DNA from 3 places in the Stenotrophomonas sp. YJH_SMC_122 genome. Region 2 is predicted to be linked to each of the others. Evidence: predicted binding sites of a transcription regulator. Region 2 holds the regulator's gene; each other region holds the start of a gene.
What was found. Region 2 encodes HrcA, which represses chaperone genes, less so after heat shock. Its sites were predicted from a motif close to TTNGCACTCNNNNNNNNNGAGTGCNAA; they were not measured.

Region 1 (4,155 bases), on a different contig from region 2:
GGCAGGTGGTCAACAGCAGCAGGACGGGATCGACGGTCGGCATGACCGTCGAGTATAGGGCCGCCGCCGGGTCAGGGCCCGGCGGCGGCAGTAGACCGCAGCGTTGCGCGGTCAGTTGGCCAGCTGGCAGGTGGCTGGCTTGGCCGAGGTGAACAGGGCCGGGGTCGCCCACTCGGGGTGGTCGATGAACGGGTTGCGATTGCCCTGGAAGCTGTAGACCACGTCATTGCGGGCACGCTCGGCATCATCCGGCGGATCGGACAGGTGCCAGTCGATCAGCGTCGACAGCAGGCCCATGTAGGCCGGCGAACTGCTGGTCTTGACGATCTTGCTGCGGTCGTCGGTCAGCTCCAGGTCCGGCTCGGACTGACCGGTGGCCGCATCCTTGCCGCCCTCATAGCGGATCGCCATGTACATCACCGCACGCGCCATGTCGCCCTTGCGCTTGCCCCACACCTCGAAGGTGCCGGTGTTGCCGTCCGGCGTGCGCACCCAGTTGGAGTTGCCCGGATAGCCGCCGCTGCCGCCGCCCTGGCCGTTGTTGGCTTCGGTGGCACGCTCGCCGCAGCTGGCATCGCACTTGCCGAACGGCTTGTTGCCACGGTCGGCGTTCCACTGCGCGTCGGTCAGGTACAGCATGTGGGTGTCGGTGTACGGCGCGTAGGGCAGGCCCTTGTCACCGGTGGTGGTGGCAAAGCCCAGCGAGTTCGGCCAGGTGTGCTCGCGGTTGTAGGTCAGGCCGCTGCCGGTGCCCGCACGATCACTGACCTTGGCGTAGCTGCGGTTGCGGTAGGCATCGAGGATGCGGTTCGGGTTGTTCGGATCCTCGTCGGCGATTTCCAGGATGGTCCAGGTGCTGGTGCCCGAGCCGCTGTACGGGTAGGCGGTATGGCCCTTGATGGTGGCGTGCAGCGAGCAGCGCAGCTGGCTGGGGCTGCTGGTGTTGACCCTGGAGTAGTAGCCGGCCGGCACGCCCGGGTTGCCCGGGTCCGGATTGCCGCCGGTGCTGGCCACGGTGAAGGCGATGCGGCTGTCGGCGGCCGGATGCGCGCCCTGCAGGTCGGTGATGCGCGCGGCGCGGATGTCGAAGCGGCAGGCTTCACCAGCCACCAGCGCGGTATTGGTGGACAGCTTCACGCTGCGGCCGCTGGCCGGGAAGGTCAGCGGCACGGTGCCGGAGGTGCCGCAGCTCAGGGCGAAGGCGCCACTGGCCAGGTTCACCGTCTCGCTGAACACCACTTCCAGGTCGGCGGCAGCGGGGAAGGTGCTGCTGCCCTGCGCCGGGGTGGTGGTGGAGACTGACGGCGGCGTGTTCGGGCCTGGCGTGCCACCGCCGCTGAAGGTCTGGCCGTTGTTGCAGCTGCCGAAGGTCTGGCCGGCCGAATCGGCCCAGGTGAAGTGGGTGTACTGGCTGCCGCTGCCGGTCAGCTGCAGTGACGTACCCGGCCCCGTGCTGTTGCTTTCGGCCACCGGGATGTTCTGGCTGGTCATGCCGGCGGCAGGGCCACCGGAGGCGGTGATGGCGCCCTCGTAGCTGAGGAACTGGACCACCTTGCCGCTGGCATCGACCAGGGCGATGCCGTCGTTCGGACCATTCTGGATGCCGTTGGTCGGATAGTTGACCACGGCGATGGTGGCGCTGCCGCAGCCGGCGGCGGTGCCGGCCGGGACCGGATTGTTGGCATAGACGGTGGCGGCCGACGGATTGCTGCCGTTGTAGAGGTACAGGCGGTAGCCGGACAGGTCCTCACCGGCAGTGGCTACGACCTCGATCGCTTCGCCGACGTCACCGGCGGCGGTGCTGTCGTCGTAGTGCAGTTCATTGATGAAGACCTCGGCCTGGACCGGCGCAGTGGCCAGCGCCAGCAGGCAGGCGGCGGCAAGCGGGGACAGCAATCGCATCGACGACTCCTTGTGATTGGGAATGCCTGACCGAGCCTAAGGCCGATCCAGTGACACTTTGTCGTAAATGAACGTCAGATATCTGACAGTGCGACGCTTGTCACCGAAATTGTCCAGGACCGACGCCTTGGGCGAGGCGCGCGGGCGGGAAAATTTTTTTTAGTTCCGCCCTTGAAAGGGGGCGGCGGGGCTCCATCTCTGCCCTGCTCCCGACGTTGTCGGGTTTCTTCACGTGCGGTTCTGGCACTCGCCTGGGGTGAGTGCTAACATCGCCGGACTTTTTTAGACCAATCAATCACTTAAGAGGTCTCCTATGAGCATCAAGCCGCTGCACGACCGCGTTGTGGTCAAGCCGATCGAAGCCGACGAAATCTCCGCCGGTGGCATCGTCATCCCCGACTCGGCCAAGGAAAAGTCCACCAAGGGTGAGGTCGTGGCCGTCGGCCCGGGCAAGCCGCTGGACAACGGCAACGTGCGCGCGCCGTCGCTGAAGGTCGGCGACAAGGTCATCTACGGCCAGTACGCCGGCAGCTCGTACAAGAGCGAAGGCGTCGAATACAAGGTCCTGCGCGAAGACGACGTGCTCGCCGTCATCGGCTGAGCCCCGGCGCGACCTGTTTCAACCTGATCCCAGACTCCCAGCCGCCGGGCATCGTCCGGCGCTACCAATGAGGTAAATGCAATGGCTGCCAAGGATATTCGTTTCGGTGAAGACGCCCGTTCGCGCATGGTGCGCGGCGTCAATGTTCTCGCCAATGCCGTCAAGGCCACCCTGGGCCCGAAGGGCCGCAACGTCGTGCTGGAAAAGAGCTTCGGCGCCCCGACCATCACCAAGGACGGCGTCTCCGTCGCCAAGGAAATCGAACTGGCTGACAAGTTCGAGAACATGGGCGCGCAGATGGTGAAGGAAGTTGCTTCGCGCACCAACGACGATGCCGGCGACGGCACCACCACCGCCACCGTGCTGGCCCAGGCCCTGATCCGCGAAGGCGCCAAGGCCGTTGCCGCCGGCATGAACCCGATGGACCTCAAGCGCGGTATCGACAAGGCCGTTTCGGCTGCCGTCGCCGAGCTGAAGAACATCTCCAAGCCGACCGCCGACGACAAGGCGATTGCCCAGGTCGGTACCATCTCGGCCAACTCGGATGAGTCGATCGGCCAGATCATCGCTGACGCGATGAAGGAAGTCGGCAAGGAAGGCGTCATCACCGTTGAAGAAGGCTCGGGCCTGGACAACGAGCTGGACGTGGTCAAGGGCATGCAGTTCGACCGCGGCTACCTGTCGCCGTACTTCATCAACAACCAGCAGTCGCAGACCGCTGACCTGGATGACCCGTTCATCCTGCTGCACGACAAGAAGATCTCCAACGTCCGTGACCTGCTGCCGGTGCTGGAAGGCGTCGCCAAGGCCGGCAAGCCGCTGCTGATCGTCGCCGAAGAAGTCGAAGGCGAAGCGCTGGCGACCCTGGTGGTTAACACCATCCGTGGCATCGTCAAGGTCGTGGCCGTCAAGGCCCCGGGCTTCGGCGACCGTCGCAAGGCGATGCTGGAAGACATGGCCGTGCTGACCGGCGGCACCGTGATCTCCGAAGAAGTCGGCCTCTCGCTGGAAAAGGCCACCATCAAGGACCTGGGCCGCGCCAAGAAGGTGCAGGTCTCCAAGGAGAACACCACCATCATCGACGGCGTCGGCGACAAGGCCAACGTTGATGCACGCGTGGCGCAGATCAAGACCCAGATCCAGGACACCTCCTCGGATTACGATCGCGAGAAGCTGCAGGAACGCGTGGCCAAGCTGGCCGGCGGTGTTGCCGTGATCAAGGTCGGCGCCTCGACCGAAATCGAAATGAAGGAAAAGAAGGACCGCGTCGACGACGCCCTGCACGCCACCCGTGCGGCCGTTGAAGAAGGCGTGGTTCCGGGCGGCGGCGTCGCCCTGGTCCGCGCGATCACTGCGCTGGCCGGCCTGAAGGGTGCCAACGAAGACCAGAACCACGGCATCCAGATCGCCCTGCGTGCGATGGAAGCCCCGCTGCGCGAGATCGTGGCCAACGCCGGCGACGAGCCGTCGGTCATCATCAACAAGGTCAAGGAAGGCACCGGCAGCTTCGGCTACAACGCGGCCACCGGCGAGTTCGGCGACATGCTGCAGTTCGGCATCCTGGACCCGACCAAGGTGACCCGTTCGGCCCTGCAGAACGCGGCCTCGATCGCCGGCCTGATGATCACCACCGAAGCCATGGTTGCCGAAGC
Region 2 (4,155 bases):
GGAAGAGGTGCACGCGGTGTTCCTGGGGCAGGGCGGTTACCTGCCGCTGCGGGTGCGCGCGTTCCTCGATTTCCTGGTGGAACAGGTCGATCTGACGCAGCCACGGGGGTAGTGCCGGCCGCTGGCCGGCAACCCCATGATCTTCATCCACCCGCATCGGGATGCCGGCCAGCGGCTGGCACTACCGTGCGGAAGCCGAGCCAATGCCCGGCTCGGCCGGCGTTACACCTGCAACAGCTTGCGGGCGGCGGCCCGCGCTTCCTTGCTCACTTCCACGCCGCCGAGCATGCGCGCCAGCTCTTCCTCGCGCGCCTTATTGTCCAGCTTTTCCACTGCGCTCTGGGTCATGCCTTCCACCGGGGCCTTGCTGACCCGGTAATGGGCGTGGCCCTTGGAGGCGACCTGCGGCAGGTGGGTCACGCACAGCACCTGGCGCTTCTCGCCGAGCGCGCGCAGCTTCTGGCCGACGATGTCGGCCACCGCGCCACCGATGCCGGAGTCGACCTCGTCAAACACCATGGTCGGCACTGCATCCAGGTCCAGCGCGGCCACTTCGATGGCCAGCGAGATACGTGACAGTTCACCGCCCGAGGCCACCTTGCGCAGGGCGCGCGGCGGTTGGCCGGCGTTGGCCGCCACCAGGAACTCGACGCGCTCGGCACCCTGCGGGTCGGGCTTGCCGCTGTCCTGCGGCTCCAGTTCGATCAGGAACTGGCCGCCGCCCATGCCGAGCTCGGCGATGATGCCGGTGGTGGTGGCCGACAGTTCGGCAGCGGCGCTGCGGCGGCTGGCGGTCAGCACTTCAGCCTGTACGCGCCAGGCGGCGGCGGCCTTGTCGATCTCGCCGGCCAGGCGCTGCAGGCGCTCGTCGGCGCCACGCAGCTGCTCCACTTCGGCATGCATGCGCTCGCGCTGCGCGCCCAGTTCGTCCATCGGCACGCGGTGCTTGCGGGCCAGGTCGTGCAGGCGACCGAGGCGGCGCTCGTTCTCCTCGAACTGTTCCGGGTCGGCATCCAGATCGTCGTGCACGCGGTCAAGCAGCGACAGGGCTTCGTGCAGCTGGATCGAGGCGTTCTCGATCAGGCTGTCCACTTCGCCCAGGCGCGGGTCGTGCTCGATCAGACGCGACAGCTCGTGGCGCACCTGCTGCAGCAGGTCCAGCGCAGAGCTGCCGTCATCGCCGTTGAGCTGGTTGCTGGCGGCCTGGCAGGCGCTAAGCAGGGCGCTGGCGTGGGCCTGGCGACGGTGGCTGGCGCCAAGCGCGGCAATCGATTCCGGTTCAAGATCCTCGCGGTCCAGTTCGCGCAGCTGGTGCTCCAGGAAGCCGATCCGGTCACTGACGTCGCCCTGTTGCGACAACGCCAGCGATTCATCGACCAGCGCCTGCCAGGCCGCGGCGGCGTGGCGCACCTGGCGGCGCTCGTTCTCGTTGCCGGCATAGGCATCCAGCAGGGCCAGCTGCGACGGGCGCGCCAGCAGCGCCTGCTGTTCATGCTGGCCGTGGATCTCCACCAGCAGCGAGGCCAGGTCGCCCAGCTGTGCCAGCGTCACCGGGCGGCCATTGATCCAGGCCCGCGAGCCGCCGTCGGCGCGGATCACGCGGCGCAGCTGGCATTGGTCCTCGTCGTCCAGCTCGTTGTCGGCCAGCCACTGGCGGGCGGCCTGCAGCTGCTCCAGCGCGAATTCGGCGGAAAGCTCGGCGCGTGCGGCGCCATGGCGGACCACGCCGCTGTCGGCGCGCAGGCCGGACAGGAAGCCCAGTGCGTCGACCATCAGCGACTTGCCGGCGCCAGTCTCGCCTGAAACCACGGTCATGCCTGGCCCGAACTCCAGTTCGGTGGCGCGGACGACGGCGAAATCCTTGATCGAAAGATGTCTGAGCATGGGTAAGGGGGTATCAGCAGCCGCGCAACGCTAGCACGCGCGCGCGGGAGGTCCAATGACTTGCCAAGGTGATGCGTCGCCATTATCTAGTGTCCGTGTCTCACAGGTTGATTCCATGCACGGTTCTCCCGACCAGCTTGCTCCACGCGCGCGCCATCTGCTGCGCACGCTGATCGCGCGCTACATCCAGGACGGCGAGCCGGTCGGCTCGCAGACGCTGGCGCGCGTGGCCGGCCTGGAAGTCAGCCCGGCCACCATCCGCAACATCCTGGGCGACCTGGAGGATCTGGGCCTGCTGGCCTCGCCACATACCTCGGCCGGGCGCATCCCGACCGCGCATGGCTACCGGGTGTTCGTCGACAGCCTGCTGCAGATGCAGCCGCCGGGCGAGGGCGAGCTGGCCCGGTTGCGCCAGGAACTGGCCGGCGGCGGCAGTACTCAGGCCCTGCTCGGCAGCGCCTCGGAGCTGCTTTCGGCGATGAGCCACTTCGTCGGCGTGGTCAGCGCACCGCGGCGCGAGCAGTTCGCCTTCCGCCAGATCGATTTCGTGGCTCTGGACGGGCGCCGGGTGCTGGCGATCCTGGTATTTGCCGACAACGAGGTGCAGAACCGGGTGATCGAGACCCGGCAGGAGTTTGCGCCAGGCCAGCTGGAGCAGGTCGCCAACTACCTCAACGCGCATTTCGCCGGCCTGCCGATGGCCGAGATCCGTACCCGCCTGCTGCTGGAGCTGCGCGACGCCCGGTCCGAACTGGAGCAGTTGCTCGCCCACAGCATCGAACTGGCCGAGCAGGCCCTGCAGCCGGCGGCCGACGACATGCTGGTGGCCGGCCAGACCCGCTTGATGGGGGTGCAGGACCTGTCCGACCTGGAGCGCCTGCGCGAACTGTTCGAACTGTTCTCCAGCAAGCGCGAGATCCTGCAGCTGCTGGAGCGGACCATCCAGGCGCCGGGGGTGCGCATCTTCATCGGCGAAGAGACCGGAATGATGCCGCTGCAGGGCGTCTCGCTGGTCACTGCCCCGTACACCGCCAATGGCCAGGTGCTGGGCGTGCTGGGCGTGATTGGTCCCAAGCGGATGGCCTACGACCGGGTGATCCCGCTGGTCCAGGCCACCGCCGATGTGCTTGGCGCGGCCTTTTCGCCGGCCGGGCGCACGCCGGGAACATCCGACGCTTGAAACGCAGCATCCCGCCCACACTAGGGTGGGTGGAGGCGGAGAGTGACCGCCAGGGACCCAGACATGAACCACGAACAGCCAGATATCGAATCCCAGCAGAGTGCCGCCGATGCGGCTGCCACCGCCGGCGTCAACGACGAAGTCGAGCGCCTGCGCGCCGAAGTCGAGCAGGTCAAGGCCGATGCGCTGCGTGAGCGCGCCGACCTGGAAAACCAGCGCAAGCGTGTTGCCCGTGACATCGAGCAGGCCCGCAAGTTCGCCAACGAGAAGCTGCTGGGCGAGCTGCTGCCGGTGTTCGACAGCCTGGATGCCGGCCTGAAGGCCGCCGGCGACGACCCGCACCCGCTGCGCGAAGGCCTGGAGCTGACCTACAAGCAGCTGCTCAAGGTCGCTGCCGACAACGGCCTGGTCCTGCTCGACCCGATCGGCCAGCCGTTCAACCCGGAGCACCACCAGGCCATCAGCCAGGCGCCGACCCCGGGCGCCGCCCCGGGCAGCGTGGTGACCGTGTTCCAGAAGGGCTACCTGCTCAACGAGCGCCTGCTGCGGCCGGCGCTGGTGGTAGTGGCCGCCGATTGATCCCGCGGGGCCGGGGCGGCGGACAGACCCGTCACCCGACCCGACGCTGAACGCGGCGGATCATCGGAAACACAGCGTTCGGGAGGTGGCTTGAATGTTCCACGGGCCTCCCCCACATCGTATTCATCCACCGGCCGAACGGCCGGACTGACCCCAACAAGCATCCTCAGGAGTCTCCCCCATGGGCAAGATCATTGGTATCGACCTCGGCACCACCAACTCGTGCGTGGCGATCATGGACGGCGGCAAGGCCCGCGTCATCGAGAATTCGGAAGGCGATCGCACCACCCCGTCGATCGTCGCCTACACGAAGGACGGCGAAGTCCTGGTCGGTGCCTCGGCCAAGCGCCAGGCCGTGACCAACCCGAAGAACACCTTCTACGCGGTGAAGCGCCTGATCGGCCGCAAGTTCACCGACGGTGAGGTGCAGAAGGACATTGCCCATGTCCCGTACAGCATCCTGGCCCATGACAATGGCGACGCCTGGGTCGCCACCAGCGACGGCAAGAAGA
Region 3 (4,155 bases), on a different contig from region 2:
TGAATGTGCGCACACCCGAGCAGGGCCTGCAGGAACTGCGCGATGCCGGCCTCGGTGAGGCGATCGATGCGCTCAACGACAATCCGTTGCCCTCGCTGCTGGTGATCACCCCGGGCCAGGGCAAGGACGACGCACGTCTGGCACGCGCGCTGGAAAGCCTGCCCGAGGCCGATCTGGTGCAGCACGATGCGCTGTGGCGCCAGCGCCTGGACGCCTGGCTGGCGTTCGGTGCACGTCTGGTGCAGGTGCTGTCGGTGCTGCTCGGCGTGGGCGCCGCGCTGGTGGTCGGCAACACGGTGCGCCTTGACATCCAGGCCCGTCGCGAAGAGATCGGCGTGCTGCAGCTGCTCGGCGCGAGCGATGGCTTCATCCGCCGCCCGTTCCTGTACCTGGGCGCGTGGTACGGGCTGGGCGCCGGCGCGGTAGCGCTGGCCCTGATCGGCGCCGCCGGTGCCGCCCTGCGCGTGCCGCTGGCCGAACTCTCGCGCAGCTACGGCAGCCCGTTCGTGCTGCATGGCCTGGACCTGCTGCACGGCGGCCTGGTCCTGGTCGGCACGCTGCTGCTGGGCTGGCTGGGCGCCTGGCTGGTAACCGGCCACTTCCTCCGCCAGACCCGCCCGACCGACACCTGAGACCGGCATGCAACCGCAAGCGCTGAAGCACCTTGAAGGGCCCGCGACGCGGGTGATGGTGGTCGATGGTTCGAAGCTGGTGCGCAAGCTGATCGCCGATGTCCTGCAGCGTGACCTGCCGGGCGTGGAGGTGATCGGCTGCGACAGCATCGAGGATGCGCAGCAGGCGCTGGCGCAGGGCCCGGTGGACCTGGTGACGACCTCGCTGACCCTGCGCGATGGCGACGGTCTGGCGCTGGCGCGGATGGTGCGCGAAGCCGCCGGTCAGGCCTATGTGCCGGTGATCGTTGTGTCCGGCGATGCCCAGCAGCACCTGGAGCAGCGTCGCTTCACCGAGTACGTCACCGACTATTTCGACAAGGCGCTGGGCCATGAGGCACTGGCGACCTTCATCCGTGGCTACGTGCAGCCGCAGACCATCCCCGGCGCCACCATCCTCTACATCGAGGACAGCCGCGTGGTGGCCGAGGCCACCAAGCGCATGCTTGAGCGGCAGCAGTTGAACGTCCTGCACGTGGTCAGCGCCGAAGAGGCATTCACCCTGCTCACTGCCGAGTCGCTGGGCCGCAGCCGCCACCGCATCGACCTGGTGCTGACCGATGTCACCCTGAAGGGCGAACTGAGTGGGCGCGACGTGGTGCAGCGCGTGCGCGTGGACTTCGGTTACGGCAAGCGCCGCCTGCCGGTGCTGGTGATGACCGGTGACGGCAACCCGCACAACCAGACCGGGCTGCTGCAGTCCGGTGCCAACGACCTGGTGCTCAAGCCGATCGAAGAGCGGCTGCTGGTCACCAAGGTGCTGTTCCAGCTGCGCCTGGCCCGATTGAACGATGGACCCCTGATTCGATGATGGATGAAGTAGCTGACACCCCGACGATCCAGCTGGAACCGAGCTGGAAGCAGCATGTCGGCGATTACCTGCTGCAGCCGCAGATGCGCGAGCTGTCCAGCTTCCTGCGCCAGCGCAAGGCCAGTGGTGCGGCGGTGTTCCCGCCCGGCCCGCAGATCTTCGCCGCGTTCGACGCCACGCCGTTCGAGCAGGTGAAGGTGGTGATCCTCGGGCAGGACCCGTACCACGGCCGCGGCCAGGCGCATGGCCTGAGTTTCTCGGTGCCGGCGGGCGTGCCGGTGCCGCCGTCGCTGCTGAACATCTACAAGGAGATCGAGAGCGATCTCGGCATCCCGCGCCCGGACCACGGCTGCCTGATTCCGTGGGCGCAACGTGGGGTGCTGCTGCTCAATGCCGTGCTGACGGTGGAAGAGGGCAAGGCTGGCGCCCACCAGGGACGTGGCTGGGAGGGCTTCACCGATCACGTGGTGGACGTGCTCAACCGCGAACGCGAAGGCCTGGTGTTCATGCTGTGGGGTGCCTATGCGCAGCAGAAGGGCAAGGTCATCGATACCCGTCGCCATCGCGTGCTGAAGTCGCCGCACCCGTCGCCGCTGTCGGCCCATCGTGGCTTCCTCGGCTGCCGGCATTTCTCGATGGCCAACGAGTACCTGCAGCGCCGCGGCCAGACCCCGATCGACTGGTCGCTGCCGCCGCGTTCGGCGCTCTGAGCGCCGGCGGGCCGCTGGGCCTGAACACCGGGCAACGTCCCCGGGCCTGAATGGGCCTCCAGAACGGCCCGTTCAGCTCCGCTTGACTGGAATCGGCCGCTTTACGGCAGGTAATTGCTTGAATTGCAAGGGATTGTGAATCCCGAAAAGCGTGCTCGCCACTGTCATCAAATCGCGCTACGGTAGGGCTCTGTTTGGGACCAGTGTTGCATCAATAGGATGCTGGAACTTTTTCCTCCTTTAGCAGTCCAAATCCCGGACTGCTAAGATGGGTGCCTATGAGCCAGAACACCTCTACTGCCCTTGTGGCAAACAATCTCCCGATTCCCAGTGCGCTCGGTTCGCTGGACGCCTACATCGGTGCCGTGCACCAGATCCCGGTGTTGTCGGTCGATGACGAACAGGACCTGGCCCGTCGCTTCCGCGACGGCAACGATCTGGACGCCGCCCGCGAGCTGGTGCATTCGCACCTGCGCTTCGTGGTGCACGTGGCCCGCGGCTACAACGGCTACGGCCTCGCGCTGGGCGACCTGATCCAGGAAGGCAACATCGGCCTGATGAAGGCGGTCAAGCGCTTCGACCCGGACATGGGCGTGCGCCTGGTCTCCTTCGCCGTGCACTGGATCCGTGCCGAAATGCACGAGTTCATCCTGAAGAACTGGCGCATCGTGAAGGTCGCCACCACCAAGGCGCAGCGCAAGCTGTTCTTCAACCTGCGCAAGTCGAAGACGCGCCTGGGCTGGATGAACGCGGCGGAAGTCAGCGCGGTGGCCAAGGACCTGAACGTGTCCGAGCGCGAGGTCATGGAAATGGAGTCGCGCCTGTCCGGTCGCGATATCGGTTTCGATGCGCCGACCGACGAGGACAACGAACACGCACCGCCGTCGCCGGCTGCGTTCCTGGTTGCCGATGACGAAGACCCGTCGATGGCCTACGAGCGCGAGGACAACGAAGACAACCAGATGCAGCTGCTGCGCGAAGGCCTGGCCGAACTGGATGCGCGTTCGCGCGACATCATCCGTCGTCGCTGGCTGGATGCCGACAGCAAGGTGACGCTGCAGGAGCTGGCCGACGAGTACGGCGTGTCCGCCGAGCGCATCCGCCAGGTCGAGGCGAACGCGCTGAAGAAGATGAAGGCGCTGTTCACCGCGTAAGCGGGAAGGCGTTGGAATGAAGAAAGGCCCGGCATTGCCGGGCCTTTTTGTTTTTTGCGGCGTTCTCATCCACGCCACGTGGATGCCCTGATGCCGCACCCGCCTCACCCCTCGCGCGCGATCGCGCGCCAGCCGATGTCGTTGCGGTGGAATTCGTTGGCCCAGCTGACCTTGGCCACGCCGGCATAGGCCTTCGTCTGCGCATCACGCACGCTGTCACCCAGTGCCGCCACGCACAGCACGCGCCCGCCGGCACTGACCACCTGGCCGTGGGCATCCAACGCCGTACCGGCATGGAACACCTTGGCGCTGGCTGGCACGTCGCCCAGGCCGGAAATCACGTCACCGGTGATCGGCGCTTCCGGGTAGGGCTTCGCGGCCAGTACCACGCCCAGTGACGGGCGCGCATCCCACTGCGCTTCTACCTGGTCCAGGCGGCCATCAATCGCCGCTTCCACCAGCTCGACCAGGTCCGACTGCAGGCGCAGCATCACCGGCTGGGTTTCCGGATCGCCGAAGCGCACGTTGAATTCGATCACCTTCGGCGCGCCGCTGGCATCGATCATCAGGCCGGCGTAGAGGAAACCGGTGAACGGGATGCCGTCGGCGATCATGCCCTGCACGGTCGGGTTCACCACTTCGCGCATCACGCGTGCATGCACCTCCGGCGTCACTACCGGCGCCGGCGAGTACGCGCCCATGCCACCCGTGTTGGGGCCGGTGTCGCCGTCGCCGACGCGCTTGTGGTCCTGCGAGGTGGCCATCGGCAGCGCATGCACGCCGTCCACCATCGAAATGAAGCTGGCTTC

Region 1: the regulator HrcA is predicted to act here: its motif matches at 2,143-2,169, upstream of AC5P66_RS13330 (co-chaperone GroES).
Region 3: the regulator HrcA is predicted to act here: its motif matches at 2,433-2,459, upstream of rpoH (RNA polymerase sigma factor RpoH).

The regions. Positions count from the first base shown of each region.
Region 1 is NZ_JCAFST010000009.1:78,128-82,282, reverse strand. It holds gene cutA (divalent-cation tolerance protein CutA) at 1-43, opposite strand, end outside; gene AC5P66_RS13335 (endonuclease) at 112-1,902, opposite strand; gene AC5P66_RS13330 (co-chaperone GroES) at 2,216-2,503, shown strand; gene groL (chaperonin GroEL) at 2,585-4,155, shown strand, end outside.
Region 2 is NZ_JCAFST010000015.1:4,597-8,751, forward strand. It holds gene AC5P66_RS17605 (LysR family transcriptional regulator) at 1-112, shown strand, start outside; gene recN (DNA repair protein RecN) at 223-1,884, opposite strand; gene hrcA (heat-inducible transcriptional repressor HrcA) at 2,000-3,064, shown strand; gene grpE (nucleotide exchange factor GrpE) at 3,128-3,643, shown strand; gene dnaK (molecular chaperone DnaK) at 3,825-4,155, shown strand, end outside.
Region 3 is NZ_JCAFST010000009.1:114,609-118,763, reverse strand. It holds gene ftsX (permease-like cell division protein FtsX) at 1-632, shown strand, start outside; gene AC5P66_RS13515 (response regulator) at 640-1,482, shown strand; gene ung (uracil-DNA glycosylase) at 1,479-2,192, shown strand; gene rpoH (RNA polymerase sigma factor RpoH) at 2,471-3,346, shown strand; gene purD (phosphoribosylamine--glycine ligase) at 3,451-4,155, opposite strand, start outside.